4 regions of the Pannonibacter anstelovis genome follow, and region 3 is predicted to be linked to each of the others. Evidence: riboswitches for the same ligand, from Rfam matches in the RefSeq annotation. Region 3 holds a riboswitch; each other region holds the start of a gene.
What was found. Region 3 has a riboswitch for cobalamin ahead of nrdH (glutaredoxin-like protein NrdH). Riboswitches for the same ligand answer to the same signal wherever they lie in the genome.
Positions count from the first base shown of each region.

Region 1: linked by a shared signal. The riboswitch ahead of V6L75_RS00960 (energy-coupling factor ABC transporter permease) and the one ahead of nrdH (glutaredoxin-like protein NrdH) in region 3 are both predicted to bind cobalamin.
Region 2: linked by a shared signal. The riboswitch ahead of V6L75_RS12185 (DUF1636 domain-containing protein) and the one ahead of nrdH (glutaredoxin-like protein NrdH) in region 3 are both predicted to bind cobalamin.
Region 4: linked by a shared signal. The riboswitch ahead of cobU (bifunctional adenosylcobinamide kinase/adenosylcobinamide-phosphate guanylyltransferase) and the one ahead of nrdH (glutaredoxin-like protein NrdH) in region 3 are both predicted to bind cobalamin.

Region 1 is NZ_JBAKBF010000001.1:212,371-215,570, forward strand. Features, by position in the region: gene V6L75_RS00955 (hypothetical protein) at 110-1,270, opposite strand; cobalamin riboswitch at 1,543-1,762, shown strand; gene V6L75_RS00960 (energy-coupling factor ABC transporter permease) at 1,811-2,491, shown strand; gene V6L75_RS00965 (NHLP leader peptide family RiPP precursor) at 2,547-2,888, opposite strand; gene V6L75_RS00970 (NHLP leader peptide family natural product precursor) at 2,900-3,200, opposite strand, start outside.
Region 2 is NZ_JBAKBF010000007.1:31,907-35,106, reverse strand. Features, by position in the region: gene preA (NAD-dependent dihydropyrimidine dehydrogenase subunit PreA) at 1-582, shown strand, start outside; cobalamin riboswitch at 900-1,116, shown strand; gene V6L75_RS12185 (DUF1636 domain-containing protein) at 1,152-1,607, shown strand; gene V6L75_RS12180 (ABC transporter ATP-binding protein) at 1,604-2,371, shown strand; gene V6L75_RS12175 (ABC transporter substrate-binding protein) at 2,382-3,200, shown strand, end outside.
Region 3 is NZ_JBAKBF010000003.1:174,668-177,867, forward strand. Features, by position in the region: gene dapB (4-hydroxy-tetrahydrodipicolinate reductase) at 1-639, shown strand, start outside; gene V6L75_RS06105 (2,3-bisphosphoglycerate-dependent phosphoglycerate mutase) at 671-1,291, shown strand; cobalamin riboswitch at 1,525-1,739, shown strand; gene nrdH (glutaredoxin-like protein NrdH) at 2,028-2,249, shown strand; gene nrdI (class Ib ribonucleoside-diphosphate reductase assembly flavoprotein NrdI) at 2,272-2,670, shown strand; gene nrdE (class 1b ribonucleoside-diphosphate reductase subunit alpha) at 2,664-3,200, shown strand, end outside.
Region 4 is NZ_JBAKBF010000006.1:219,642-222,841, reverse strand. Features, by position in the region: gene fhuB (Fe(3+)-hydroxamate ABC transporter permease FhuB) at 1-756, shown strand, start outside; tRNA gene V6L75_RS11715 (tRNA-Asn) at 836-911, opposite strand; cobalamin riboswitch at 1,183-1,406, shown strand; gene cobU (bifunctional adenosylcobinamide kinase/adenosylcobinamide-phosphate guanylyltransferase) at 1,543-2,115, shown strand; gene cobW (cobalamin biosynthesis protein CobW) at 2,112-3,200, shown strand, end outside.

The sequences.
Region 1 (3,200 bases), on a different contig from region 3:
TCAAACCGCCGCGCTGGCTGGTTCCGAATTCATGCGTCCGGTCTATGGTGCCATTGATGGGCTGCCATCGCGGGAACCCATCGGCCGGCGCGGGACCGTCAAACGGCGCTTATTTCTTGTTGGCCGTGACGTCGATCCCAAGGATCTGCGGCAGGCCCTGCGGTGCCATGACTGCCGTTCCGAAGATCTGCGCGACGGAAACAGGAGCTGCCGGCTTGGCGTCAGCCTGCAGTGACACGGGGTTGTCCAGGAATTCGCCGGCAGCAGCTGCCACCTTGGCCTGGAACTCCGGGTTCTGAAGCAGGGCGAGCATCATCGGCAGGCCGGTCTTGAGCTGGCTAACGACTGCGGCTCGGTCCGATCCTGCAGTCTTGGCCTGCTGGTCGAGGAGGCGGTCGACGATCGAGCCGTTGTCGAAGCGCAGGCGCATGGAGTTCAGCGTCAGGCCCTGCAGGATAGCCATGGCTTCGTCGCTGTTGTCCTTGGCTGCTTCCAGCTTCTCGGCCACTTCCTTGGTCAGGCCGCCGATCTGCACAGCCAGGGCGACGCCGCCCATTTCAGCTGCGGTCATGTCGAGCCTCGGCAGGTCAAGCACACCGGTGACCGGATCCCACTTGAACTCTGCCGCCACTTCGGCATTCACGGTCTCATAGCCAAGATCGGTGAGCTGCTTGGCAGTGCCTGCGTCAAGCTCTGAAACCGCAATGGCGATACCCGTCATGTTCAGTTCGCCCGAGGTTGGCAGATTGCCTTCGCGGCTGTTGATCGCAGCATAGACGGTGTCCAGCGAGGCCTTGGTAACGTCACCTTCGGCGATCTCGATACCTTCAGCCTCGATGGTGTTGTAATCTGCAGTTTCCTCGAAGGATTTGGACCCGTCAGCAGGCGGAAGAACCACACCTGTCAGGGTCAGCGATGCCATCGACACAGATGCGCCGTCCTTGTCTTCAAGCACGGCTTCCTCGATGGCGACGCCATCAAGGCTCATCGTCCCATCTGACTTTTCTTCACCGTTGGTCAGGGTGATGATGCCGATGGTGCCGGAACCATCTTCCGGTGTCTTGCCTTCAAGGGCGACATCCTCAAGGGTTACCTGATCGCCATCTTCGGAAACGCTGCCGACCGACACGACCTTTACATTGCCGGCCTCTACCCGTGACAGGAAGGCATCGGCAACATCGTTGCCGGTCGCCTCGAAAGCCAGCGCACCGTGGGTCAGCGCCAAGGCCATGACGGAGACACTGACACCACGCATCAGAAAGGATCGCATTTGAAGCTCCAGATTGAGAACTGAAATCTAAACCGCCGGAACCATGTCCCAACCTTGCCATAAAGGTCCGTGACCTGCGTCACACACAGGTCTTTGGCTGGAACGCGGCTATCGATGATGCATGGTAAACTACTCCAGCATAACGGCTTTGTGAAATGATCTGTCAAAGCGGGCGATTTCACGGCGCTTTGATGCGCCTGGCTCATACTTTTTGCCGGTATGTGGAAAGACATGCATGAACGCACAAATGCTATGGCATTGTTTCTATCTGGGCTAGAGTGAAGCTGATGGGCCGCGCAGACAGATGCTGCTACGGCAAAAAACAGGGAACGGGGTGAGGGCCCGCACATCGTGCAAGGCCTGATTCCCCGGCTGCCCCCGCAACTGTAAACGGCGAGCGATGCCTCTATGCCACTGGCCCCGCAAGGGCTGGGAAGGCAGGCGAAGCGGTGAACCGTAAGCCAGGATACCTGTCCATCACATGACCGGGCGCAAAGCCCAATCCAGTCCAATGCGCGGCGGGCGCAGAAAGGAACGAGCATGCATATCGAAGAAGGCGTCGTTGAAGGCGCGAAAATCATCCTGAGTTATGGCACAGCGGCAACGGCTTTCGGGCTTGCAGCAAAACTCGCCGTTGACGACCTGCGGACCAATGGCGGTGCCATTCCGCTTCTCCTGCGCAGCATCATGACCACTGCGCTCGTGTTTTGCTTCTTCGAGGTGCTGCCGCATCACCCCGTGGGCGTGTCCGAGGTGCATCTGATTCTCGGCTCTACACTGCTGCTGCTGTTCGGGGCAGGGGCTGCTGCCATCGGGCTAGCCGCCGGTCTGCTGATGCAGGGCCTGTTCTTTGCACCCTTCGACCTGCCGCAATACGGCATGAATGTCACCACGCTGCTGGTGCCTCTCTTTGGCATCAGCCTGCTGGCAAAGCGAATCATTGCGCCGTCGACACCGTATGTGGACCTGAAATATTCGCAGGCGCTGGCGCTTTCCACCGCCTATCAGGGCGGCATTGTTGCCTGGGTGGCCTTCTGGGCCGTCTATGGCCACGGTTTCTCCACTGAGAACCTCGCTGATGTGGCCAGCTTCGGTGCGGCTTACATGACCGTGATCATTCTGGAGCCGCTGGTGGACCTCGGCGTGCTGGCGGGCGCAAAGGCTCTGAAGCAGCTCAGCGGCAGCCCGCTGTTCAACGCAAGGCTTCATGTGGCGGGCTGAGCCTTTGGCATGAAAAGAGGCCGGGGAACTCCCGGCCTCCATGCAAAGGCGTGGATCAGAATGGGTCGTAGCCAATGCGGCGCAGCTTGTCCTGCGTCCAGCCATCGCCCTTGCAGCCCTTGTAGGCGCCGCCGGCTGCATAATCGAGCAATTCGTCCGGCAGTTCATCTGCCTCGATGCGGCGCGGAAGCACCAGCACGATCTCTCCGGGAGCTTCTTCCAGGACCCGGATCGCAAGGCTCGGGACCGGATCCGTGCCAAGCAATTCCACAAGTACTGCATGCGGATCGTTCAGAAGGGCGCTGCGGAAGGCAGTGTCAGTTTCTGCCTTCTTGCGAAGCTCGGCCTCAAGAACGGCGCGAGCCTTCTCGAACGGATAGGCTGTGATTTCGCTCATGATCGTCTCCCTTAGAACCTGATGCCACGGCCTTCGATTGGGGTAAAGAAACCTATATCGCTCAAGCACTTGTGCAGATTTCCGCCGGACGCATAGTCCAGAAGCTCATCCGGCAGCTCGTCTTCGGCGATGGAGCGCGGCAGTACGAGAAGCACTTCGCCGGCCTGTTCCTCGACGACGCTGATCTTCATCGATGGGATCGGGTCATTGCCGAACATGTCGCGGATGGCGGCATGCGGATTGCTCTTCAGCAGCTCGCGGAAGGCTGTGTCGGAAGTTGCCCTGGCAACGAGCGCAGCCTCGATGTGGGCG
Region 2 (3,200 bases), on a different contig from region 3:
GTGGCGGAAATCGCCCGTGATCCGGAAACCTATGGCCTGCCCATATCCGGCATCGGCGGCGTCACCACCTGGCGCGATGCGGCAGAGTTCATTGCCCTCGGCGCCGGCAACGTGCAGGTCTGCACCGCCGCCATGACCTATGGCTTCAAGATCGTCGAGGAGATGATCGAGGGGCTGAAGGACTGGATGGGCGGGGCCGGTTACGAGCGGATTTCGGACTTCTCAGGCCGTGCAGTGCCCAATGTCACCGACTGGCGCTACCTCAACCTCAACTACATCGCCAAGGCGAAGATCGACGAGGACCTCTGCATCAAGTGTGGCCGCTGCCACATCGCCTGCGAGGACACCTCGCATCAGGCGATCACCAGCATGGTGGACGGGGTACGCAAGTTCGAAGTGATCGACGAGGAATGCGTCGGCTGCAATCTCTGCGTCTCGGTCTGCCCGGTGGAAAATTGCATCACCATGGAACCAATGGCCACCGGAACCGTTGATCCGCGGACGGGCCGTACCGTCTCTGGGGACTATGCCAACTGGACGACACATCCGAACAACCCCAGCGCCCGCATCGCCGCCGAGTGACGGAGCCACCGGGGAGCTTTGCTCAACGGGAATTGTTCGAACACTGCGGCGCCTGAGCGTTCCAAGTCTTGATGCGTCAGCATCTTAGGACTTGGCGTAAAGGCAGAGACTTGCGACGGCACCCCAGCCCCCGGGATGCCGTTCACCCCAGCTCGATGAGAGGCGACTCCCCCGGCTGCCGGCATAGGCAGCCGGGGATTTTTTTGTCCTTACGAAGCCATATATTGTAATGTTATCTTATAACATATATCACTACCCCAGTATGAAAACCTGTTCCGGATTTATGACGATGGAGCTTGACAGGAAGGACGGCGGATTTGATCATCTGCGGCGATGGTTCCCGGCTGGCAAAGCCTTGGCCGGGTGAAAAGGGAACACGGTACGGTGTAGCCAACAGGCGCCAAGTCCGTGACTGCCCCCGCAACTGTAGGCGGCGAGCGACCCCGGGTGATCCACTGTTCCACCGAGGAACGGGAAGGACCGGGCAAGCGGCGACCCGCAAGTCAGGAGACCTGCCATCACAACAGACCTCAAACCGCCGGGCGGGGTGTCCCGGAAGGAGCATGTCCATGACCATTCAGGGACCGGCCTTGGCCGGAACACCTGCGCCTGCGCCTATGCAGCAGGCCATCCCGAAGACGGAAGGCCCCTCCCCTTCCCATTATCTCACGATCTGCGTTACATGCCGCGACAAGGAGACCGGCGAACGGCCCGGGCATGATCTAGGCACAGCCCTTGCCAGCGCGCTGCAGGCCGATACGGACTGGTCCGTCTCAGGCGTTGAATGCATGGCCGCCTGTGGCCAGCCCTGCACTGTCGCCCTGACCGCACAGTTCAAGACCGGCTGGCTGTTCGGGCACCTGACGCTGGAAGACGTGCCGGACATTGCCGCTTTTGCCCGCCAGTATCACGGTCTGGCCGATGGCTGGTGCAAGGCATCCGAGCGTCCGGGCCGGATGGCGAAGACGGCGCTGGCCCGCATTCCCGCACCCGGCCGCACAACCACCTTCAGGCCCGGCACGTGAGCGCGCCTTTCTTCGAGGCTGATAACCTCGGCTGGGGGCCGCGCGGAAACCTCACGCTCCTCTCCGGGATCAGCTTCACCGTCAATCAGGGTGAGATGCTGGCCATTTGCGGTGCCAATGGGGCGGGAAAATCGTCGCTGCTGCGACTGCTTTACCGCTTCCACAAGCCGCAGACAGGTGACGTGCGGCTGGAGGGCACGAGCCTTTGGGCCATGTCCAGCCGTGACACGGCCCGCCGCATTGCCGTGGTACTGCAGGAGCAGCCGACGGATTTTGCCCTGACCGTGCGCCAGATCGTCAGCCTCGGCCGCCTGCCGCATCAGCGCGGACTTGCGGCAGCAGGAGCGCGTGACGGCGAGGTGGTGGAGCATGCCCTGGCCCGGCTGCATCTGACGGCGCTGAGCGAGCGCTCCTTCGGCACCCTGTCCGGCGGCGAGCGCCAGCGTGTGCTGGTGGCCCGTGCGCTGGCGCAGGAGCCGCGCCTGCTGATCCTTGATGAGCCGACGAACCATCTCGATATCCGCCACCAGCTGGAGCTGATGGCCCTGCTGCGCGGCCTGCCGCTGACGGTGATCACCACCCTGCATGACCTGACGCTGGCCGCAGAGCATGCTGACCGGGTGCTGCTGCTCGCCAACGGCACCGTGCTCGCCATGGACAGGCCGGAAGCGGCGCTGACCGAAGCCAATATCGCCGGGGCTTTCTCCGTCCGTTCACGGATCGATACCTCCGGCCATTCCCCCCGTTTTTCCTTTCACTTGTGAGATCTGACCGATGCGTATAGCCCTTGCTTTCGCCGCCCTTCTGGCCACCACCGCCAGCGCCTTTGCCTATCCGGTGACGGTGAAAAGCTGCAACCGCGATGTCACCTTTGACGCCGCCCCCACACGCGCCATCTCCAATGACGTGAACCTCACCGAAATGATGCTGGTGCTGGGCCTGACGGACCACATGGCCGGTTACACCGGCGTGTCCGGCTGGAAGACGCTGGACCCGGAGATGCGCGAAGGCGTGAAGGAGCTGCCGGAACTCGCCGAAAAATACCCCACCAAGGAAGTGCTGCTGGGTGCGGAAGCCGATTTCTATTTCGCAGGCTGGAACTACGGCATGAAGGTGGGCGGCGAGGTGACGCCGGAAACGCTAGCCCCCTTCGGTATCAAGGTCTATGAGCTGACCGAAAGCTGCATCCACATCGGCCCCAGGGAGAAGATCTCCATGGCCGACATGTACAACGATCTTCTGAACCTCGGGACGATCTTCGGCGTCGAGGACAAGGCCAGGGCGCTGGTCGCCGGTTACGAGGCAAAGCTTGCCGAAGTGACCGCCAGGGTAAAGGAGCCGGGCAAGGAGCCGCTGCGCGTCTTCGTCTATGACAGCGGCGAGGACACGCCCTTCACCGCAGGCCGCTATGCCATGCCCACCGCCCTCATCGAGGCCGCAGGCGGGCGCAACATCATGGATGATCTCGACAAGAGCTGGGCCACCGTCGCCTGGGAGCCGGTGATCGAGCGCAACCCGGAAGTGGTCGTTATCGTCAACTACGGGCAGGTGACAGCGGACCAGAAGATCGCCTTCATGAAGTCCAACCCAGCC
Region 3 (3,200 bases):
AAGGTGACGGATGATCCGCTGACCGCTTTTGCTGCCGCCGAAGGCGTGCTGGATTTCACCGCTCCCAAGGCCAGCCTGCATTTTGCCGAACTCGCCGCCCAGGCGCGCATCGTGCATGTGATTGGCACCACGGGCTGGACGGACGAGGACCAGCCGAAGCTGGAAGCCGCCGCCCGCCATGCCCGGCTCGTCAAGTCCGGCAACATGAGCCTTGGCGTCAATCTGCTGGCGGCGCTGGTGAAGAAGGCCGCTGCAGCCCTTGGCCCCGATTACGATCTGGAAATCGTCGAGATGCATCACCGCCACAAGGTGGATGCACCCTCCGGCACGGCGCTGCTGCTGGGCGAGGCTGCGGCCGAAGGGCGCGGCATCGGCCTTGCAGAGCATTCGGTGCGGGTGCGCGACGGGCATACCGGCCCGCGTGAGGCCGGCACCATCGGTTTCGCCACCCTGCGCGGTGGGTCTGTCGTCGGCGACCACACCGTCATCCTCGCCGGTGAGGGTGAGCGGGTCGAACTGACCCACAAGGCGGAAGACCGCCAGATCTTTGCCCGTGGTGCAGTCAGGGCAGCCCTGTGGGCGCGTGACCGCAAGCCGGGTCTTTACTCCATGGCCGACGTGCTCGGCCTCAACGACTGACACAAATTCAGAAATTCAAGGAGATCGGTGCATGGAACGTCTCTTGGTGCTCGTCCGCCACGGCCAGAGCGAATGGAACCTCAAGAACCTCTTCACCGGCTGGAAGGACCCGGACCTGACTGAGCAGGGCATCGGTGAAGCCAAGGCCGCCGGCGGCAAGCTGCGCGACATGAAGCTGAAGTTCGACGTCGCCTTCACCTCGGACCTGACCCGTGCGCAGCACACGCTGAAGCTCATCCTTGCCGAACTCGGCCAGGAGGGCCTGGAGACGATCCGCAATCAGGCCCTGAATGAGCGCGACTACGGCGACATCACCGGCATGAACAAGGATGAAGCCCGCGAGAAGTTCGGTGAAGAGCAGGTGCACATCTGGCGCCGCTCCTTCGACGTGCCCCCTCCGGGCGGCGAAAGCCTGAAGATGACCGCCGAGCGCGTTCTGCCCTATTACCGCGCCGAGATCCTGCCGCGCGTCATGGAAGGCACCCGCGTCATCGTTGCCGCCCACGGCAACTCCCTGCGCGCGCTGATCATGGAACTGGAAAAGCTGACGCCGGAACAGATCCTCAAGCGCGAACTGGGCACCGGCGCACCAGTCGTCTACCGTCTTGATGAAGACGGCCAGGTGGCAAGCGTCGAGGATCTGGCTGACTGAAGCCCCGGTCAGCTGAGTCCAGAGGTATCAAGATCTGGCGTGCACTGATCCCCGGAAAACACAATTTTGCCATCGAGGGCACCCTCAAAAGGGGTGCCCTTTTTCATGGTCTGAAGCGCTCTTTCGCAGATTTCCGCCATTTTCCGGCCGTGCTGGCTTTGAGCCGGATCACTACATCTTGTGGGTATCCGACGCCATTTCACATAGGGATTGATAAAAATCGAATCTCCGCTATGTTGACTCCTGTTCAGGGTTCTCTGGCGGAAACGCCGATGAGCTAAGACGGGAACAGGGTGAAACCGGCGGAAATCCGGCAATTCCCAGGCTGCCCCCGCAACTGTGAACGGAGAGCGTTCGTCCTATTCTGCCACTTGGCCGCAAGGCCTGGGAAGGCGGGGCGGCGTGATGACCCGTGAGCCAGGAGACCTGCCTTGAACGTAACGTCCACCGGCGGGGTGCCGGAGGGGTGTGGTCAGTTCATGTCCGGTTATGCCGGGCTGTCCGCTCCCTCTGGCCAGCGCCATCTGCTTCGGCAGCAGTGCTTCGGGGTGCAGGCATGATGAAGAGAGCCGTTTACGAGTTTCCGCCCGGGTAGTTGCCCGCGGCCTGTTTCCACCGTTCCGCCGGACACTATCTGGTTGGGGCGCGTAAATTTGTCCTTGAGTTTTCATCTGATACCGGCTGCGCAGACGCGTGGCCGAACCCTTTGTTACGTCCGTCATACGAGGAACGACCGATGACCGTCACCGTCTACAGCAAGCCCGCCTGCGTCCAGTGCAATGCCACCACTCGCGCCCTTGAGCGCAAGGGCATTGACTACACGCTGGTCGATATCTCCGAAGATACGGCGGCCTATGACTATGTGACCGGTCTTGGCTACCGCCAGGTGCCGGTGGTTGTTGCCGGCGAAAACCACTGGGCCGGTTTCCGCCCGGACCTGATCGGCGGCCTCGCCTGAAACACTGAAGGGCGCATGCACCATGGCCAGGCTCGTCTATTTTTCCAGCACTTCGGAAAATACCCGGCGCTTCGTTGAGAAGCTGGGTATGGACGCCATCCGCCTGCCCGTGGACGCCAGTGCGCCCGTGCCCCTCGTAAGCGAGCCCTTCGTGCTGGTGACACCGACCTATGGCGGCGGCACCCCGAAGGGCGCGGTGCCCAAGCCCGTGATCCGCTTTCTCAACGAGGAGCAGAACCGCACTCTCCTACGCGGCGTCATTGCTGCGGGAAACACCAATTTTGGCGAAGGCTATGCCATCGCCGGCAACATCATTTCCGCCAAGTGCAACGTGCCGTTCCTCTACAGGTTCGAGCTTCTGGGCACGGCGGAAGATGTCGGGAACGTCACCCTCGGACTGGAACGGTTTTGGACATGCTAGACACGGATTCCCCGCAGGACGCGGGCGCAAAGACCCACTCCGCAGCCGTTGCCCCGGCTTCCGGCGGCAGCAATGCCCGTCAGTCCACGGCGCTGGACTATCACGCGCTGAACGCGATGCTGAACCTCTATGATGATGAGGGAAAGATCCAGTTCGAGAAGGACCGCGAGGCCGCTCGCCAGTATTTCCTCTCGCACGTGAACCAGAACACGGTCTTCTTCCATAATCTGAAGGAGAAGCTCGATTATCTGGTCACCGAGGGCTACTACGAGCCCGAGGTTCTGGAACAGTATTCCTTCGAATTCGTGCGCGACCTGTTCGACGCTGCCTATGCGAAGAAGTTCCGCTTCCCGACCTTCCTCGGCGCCTTCAAGTATTACACGTCCTATACGCTGAAGACGTTTGACGGAAAGCGCTATCTGGAGCGCTACGAAGACCGCGTCTGCATGGTGGCGCTGGCGCTGGCACGCGGCGACGAAGCCCTTGCCATGGCGATGATGGAAGAGATCATCACCGGCCGCTTCCAGCCG
Region 4 (3,200 bases), on a different contig from region 3:
CTCATTCAGGCGATGACCGGCAATCCGCTGGCCAGTCCTGAAGGGCTGGGCGTCAGTTCGGGGGCAGGGCTCGGCATCACCGTGGCGCTGTTTTTGACCGGTTCCTTCTCTCCTCTCCTGCTGCTGGGGGGCGGAGCGGGCGGGGCGGTGCTCGCCTTCCTCTTCGTGCTGGCCATCACCCGCAAGTCCGGCCACGCACCCGGGCCGGTGCTGCTGGCCGGTGTTGCCATAGGCACATTTGCGGCTGCGCTCATATCCTTCATTCTGGCCAGCGGTGATCCGCGTGCGGTCTTCGTGCTGGCCTGGTCCATGGGGCCGACCTACCGCGCCGCCGGACTGACGGCCCTTGCCTCGCTGGCCATCCTGCTCGTTGTGCTGCTGGTGCTGCCGCTGATGGGGCGCTGGCTGGAGATTCTGCCGCTGGGCGACACCACAGCCCGGGCGCTGGGCCTGTCGCCCCGCCGCTCGCGCACCTTGCTTCTGGCGCTCTCGGCCCTGCTGACGGCTGCCGCCACGCTGATAACCGGCCCCCTTAGCTTCATCGGCCTCATCGCGCCCCATATCGCGGCCTCCGTGGCGCCGGGGCGTGCGCTGCTGCGGATTGCCTGTGCTGCGGCTATTGGCGCTGCTCTGATGGTCAGCGCCGACTGGCTGGGCCGCACGCTCGATTTTCCCTACGAGATCCCCGCCGGCATCCTCGCGTCCTTCATCGGCGGGCCGTATTTTCTCTGGCTGCTCTACCGCAGACCCGCGTGAGGCGCAGTCTGCCGCACAAACGCAAAAAGCCCTGCCGTTGCGGGCAAGTTTTGAATTTTATCTAGGGAAGAGAGAAGGTTGGCTCCGCGAGCAGGACTCGAACCTGCGACCATTCGATTAACAGTCGAACGCTCTACCAACTGAGCTATCGCGGATCACCAGAAGGGCAGTGCCCTTTGCGGTGGCGGCTGTGTGCGCCGCCGTCGGTGAGAGGCGTATAACAAAGGCCTTGAGCATTTGCCAAGCCCTTTCTTCAAGAAAGTTTTCCACAGGGCTGGCTTTGGCGGAAATCTGCGGTCTTTCAACGGCTTGGGCCAGTGGATAACCCATCCGCGCCGGTTCTTGCACCCGTTGCCCGGAATGTGGAGGGGGCTTTTGCGCCGCAGGCTTGCCCTAAGGGCGTCCTTGCTGCGCTGCCGCCAAGCCGTTACAAGGAGAGGATCAGGTTCCCCGGAGGGCCAAGCCCAAGGGGATGAAACGGGAATGCGGTGCGGAGCGACTCAATCCGGGGCTCCAAAGCCGCAGCTGCCCCCGCAACTGTCAGCGGAGAATCTTGCCGCCTCATGCCACTGCAAGGCCAGTCCTTGCGGGAAGGCGCGGCAAGGTGAAGACCCGCGAGCCAGGAGACCGGCCTGATGTTGTGCAACCCCAAGGCCGCCGGGTGGGCGGACCGGAGGACCTGACATGATTTCTACTCCCCCAGACTGGGCGGATGGCAGGGCGGATCGCGCCCGCGCGTCCGCAAGAGAGCCTGACGCTGCCATGCTGCAAGCCTGCGGCTGACCCATGGCGCAGGCTGAAGGGCAGGGGGCGGCAACTTCCGTTCTGGTGACGGGCGGCGCACGCTCCGGCAAGAGCAGATATGCAGAGCAGCTGATCCTCGAAAGCGGGCTTGAGCCTGTCTATGTGGCGACTTCCGCCGCTTGGGACGGGGAGATGGAAGCCCGCATCGGCCTGCACCGCGCACGGCGCGGGGTAGAGTGGCGCACCATTGAGGACAAGGGCGGCATCGGCGCGGAACTGACGGACGTGCTCCGGCGCGAAGCCCTGCCCGGACGTGCGGTGCTGGTCGATTGCCTGACGCTCTGGCTGACCAATCTGATGATGGCCGAAGCAGACCTTGCCGCCGCTACTCAGGCGCTTTGCGCGCTCGTGCCCAATCTGCCTGCGCCTGTTGTTTTCGTTTCGAATGAAGTGGGTCTTGGCATCGTGCCGGACAACGCCATGGCGCGTCAGTTCCGCGATGCGCAGGGCCGTCTCAATCAGGAGCTTGCTGCCGTCTGCAGCCGCGTGGTCTTTGTGGCCGCCGGTCTGCCGCTCGTGCTCAAGCCCTCCTCACAACCGGATATCTCTCTATGACCGATTTTCAGACCCCTGCCGTGGCCAAGATCCCGGCCACCATCGTCACCGGCTTTCTGGGCGCGGGCAAGACGACGCTCATCCGCAATCTCCTGACCAACGCGGACGGGCGGCGCATTGCGCTGATCGTCAACGAGTTCGGCGATATGGGCTTTGACGGCTCGCTGCTGGATGGCTGCGCCGATCCGTCCTGCTCTGCCGATGATGTGGTGGAGCTGACCAACGGCTGCATCTGCTGCACCGTGGCCGATGATTTCCTCCCAGCCATGGAAATGCTGCTGGCCCGCGAGACGCCGCCGGACCACATCGTCATCGAGACGTCAGGCCTTGCTCTGCCCCAGCCGCTGGTGCGGGCCTTTACCTGGCCCAGCGTCAAGACGCGGGTGACGGTGGATGGTGTTGTCACCGTGCTGGATGCGGCAGCTCTCGCCGAAGGGCGCATCGTGCTGGACGAGGAAGCCCTTGCCGCGCAGCGCGCTGCCGATGAAACGCTGGATCATGACAATCCGGTGGAAGAGCTTTTCCACGATCAGCTCGCCTGCGCCGATCTGGTGGTGCTGAACAAGGCCGATCTGGTCGATGATCACGCGCTAGAGCATATCCGCGAGCATATCGCAGAAGATGTGCGCGCCGGTGTCGAGATCATTGCAGCTGAAAAGGGTTCGCTGCCCATCGACGTGCTGCTGGGCCGCTCCTCCGCTGCGGAGGATGATCTGGCTGCCCGCCGTGCGCACCATCATCACCACCATCATGACGATGATGACCACGATCACGATCACGATCACGATGATGACCATGACCATGATCATGATCATGATCACCACCATGACGATTTCGAAAGCCATGTGGTCATGGCGCCGGAGTTTGCCTCGCTGAAGGACATCGAGGCTGTGGTGCTGCGGGCGATGGCGCTGAAGGGCGTGCTGCGCATCAAGGGCGCGGTGGCGGTCTCCGGCAAGGCCGCGCCTGCGCTGGTACAGGCGGTTGGCCCGCGTGTCGAGGCCTGGTTCGCGGCAGGTGCCAAGGCGCCCGGCAAGCTGGTGGTGATTGGCCTCAAGGGGCTCGATCTTGCGGCTGTTTCTGCT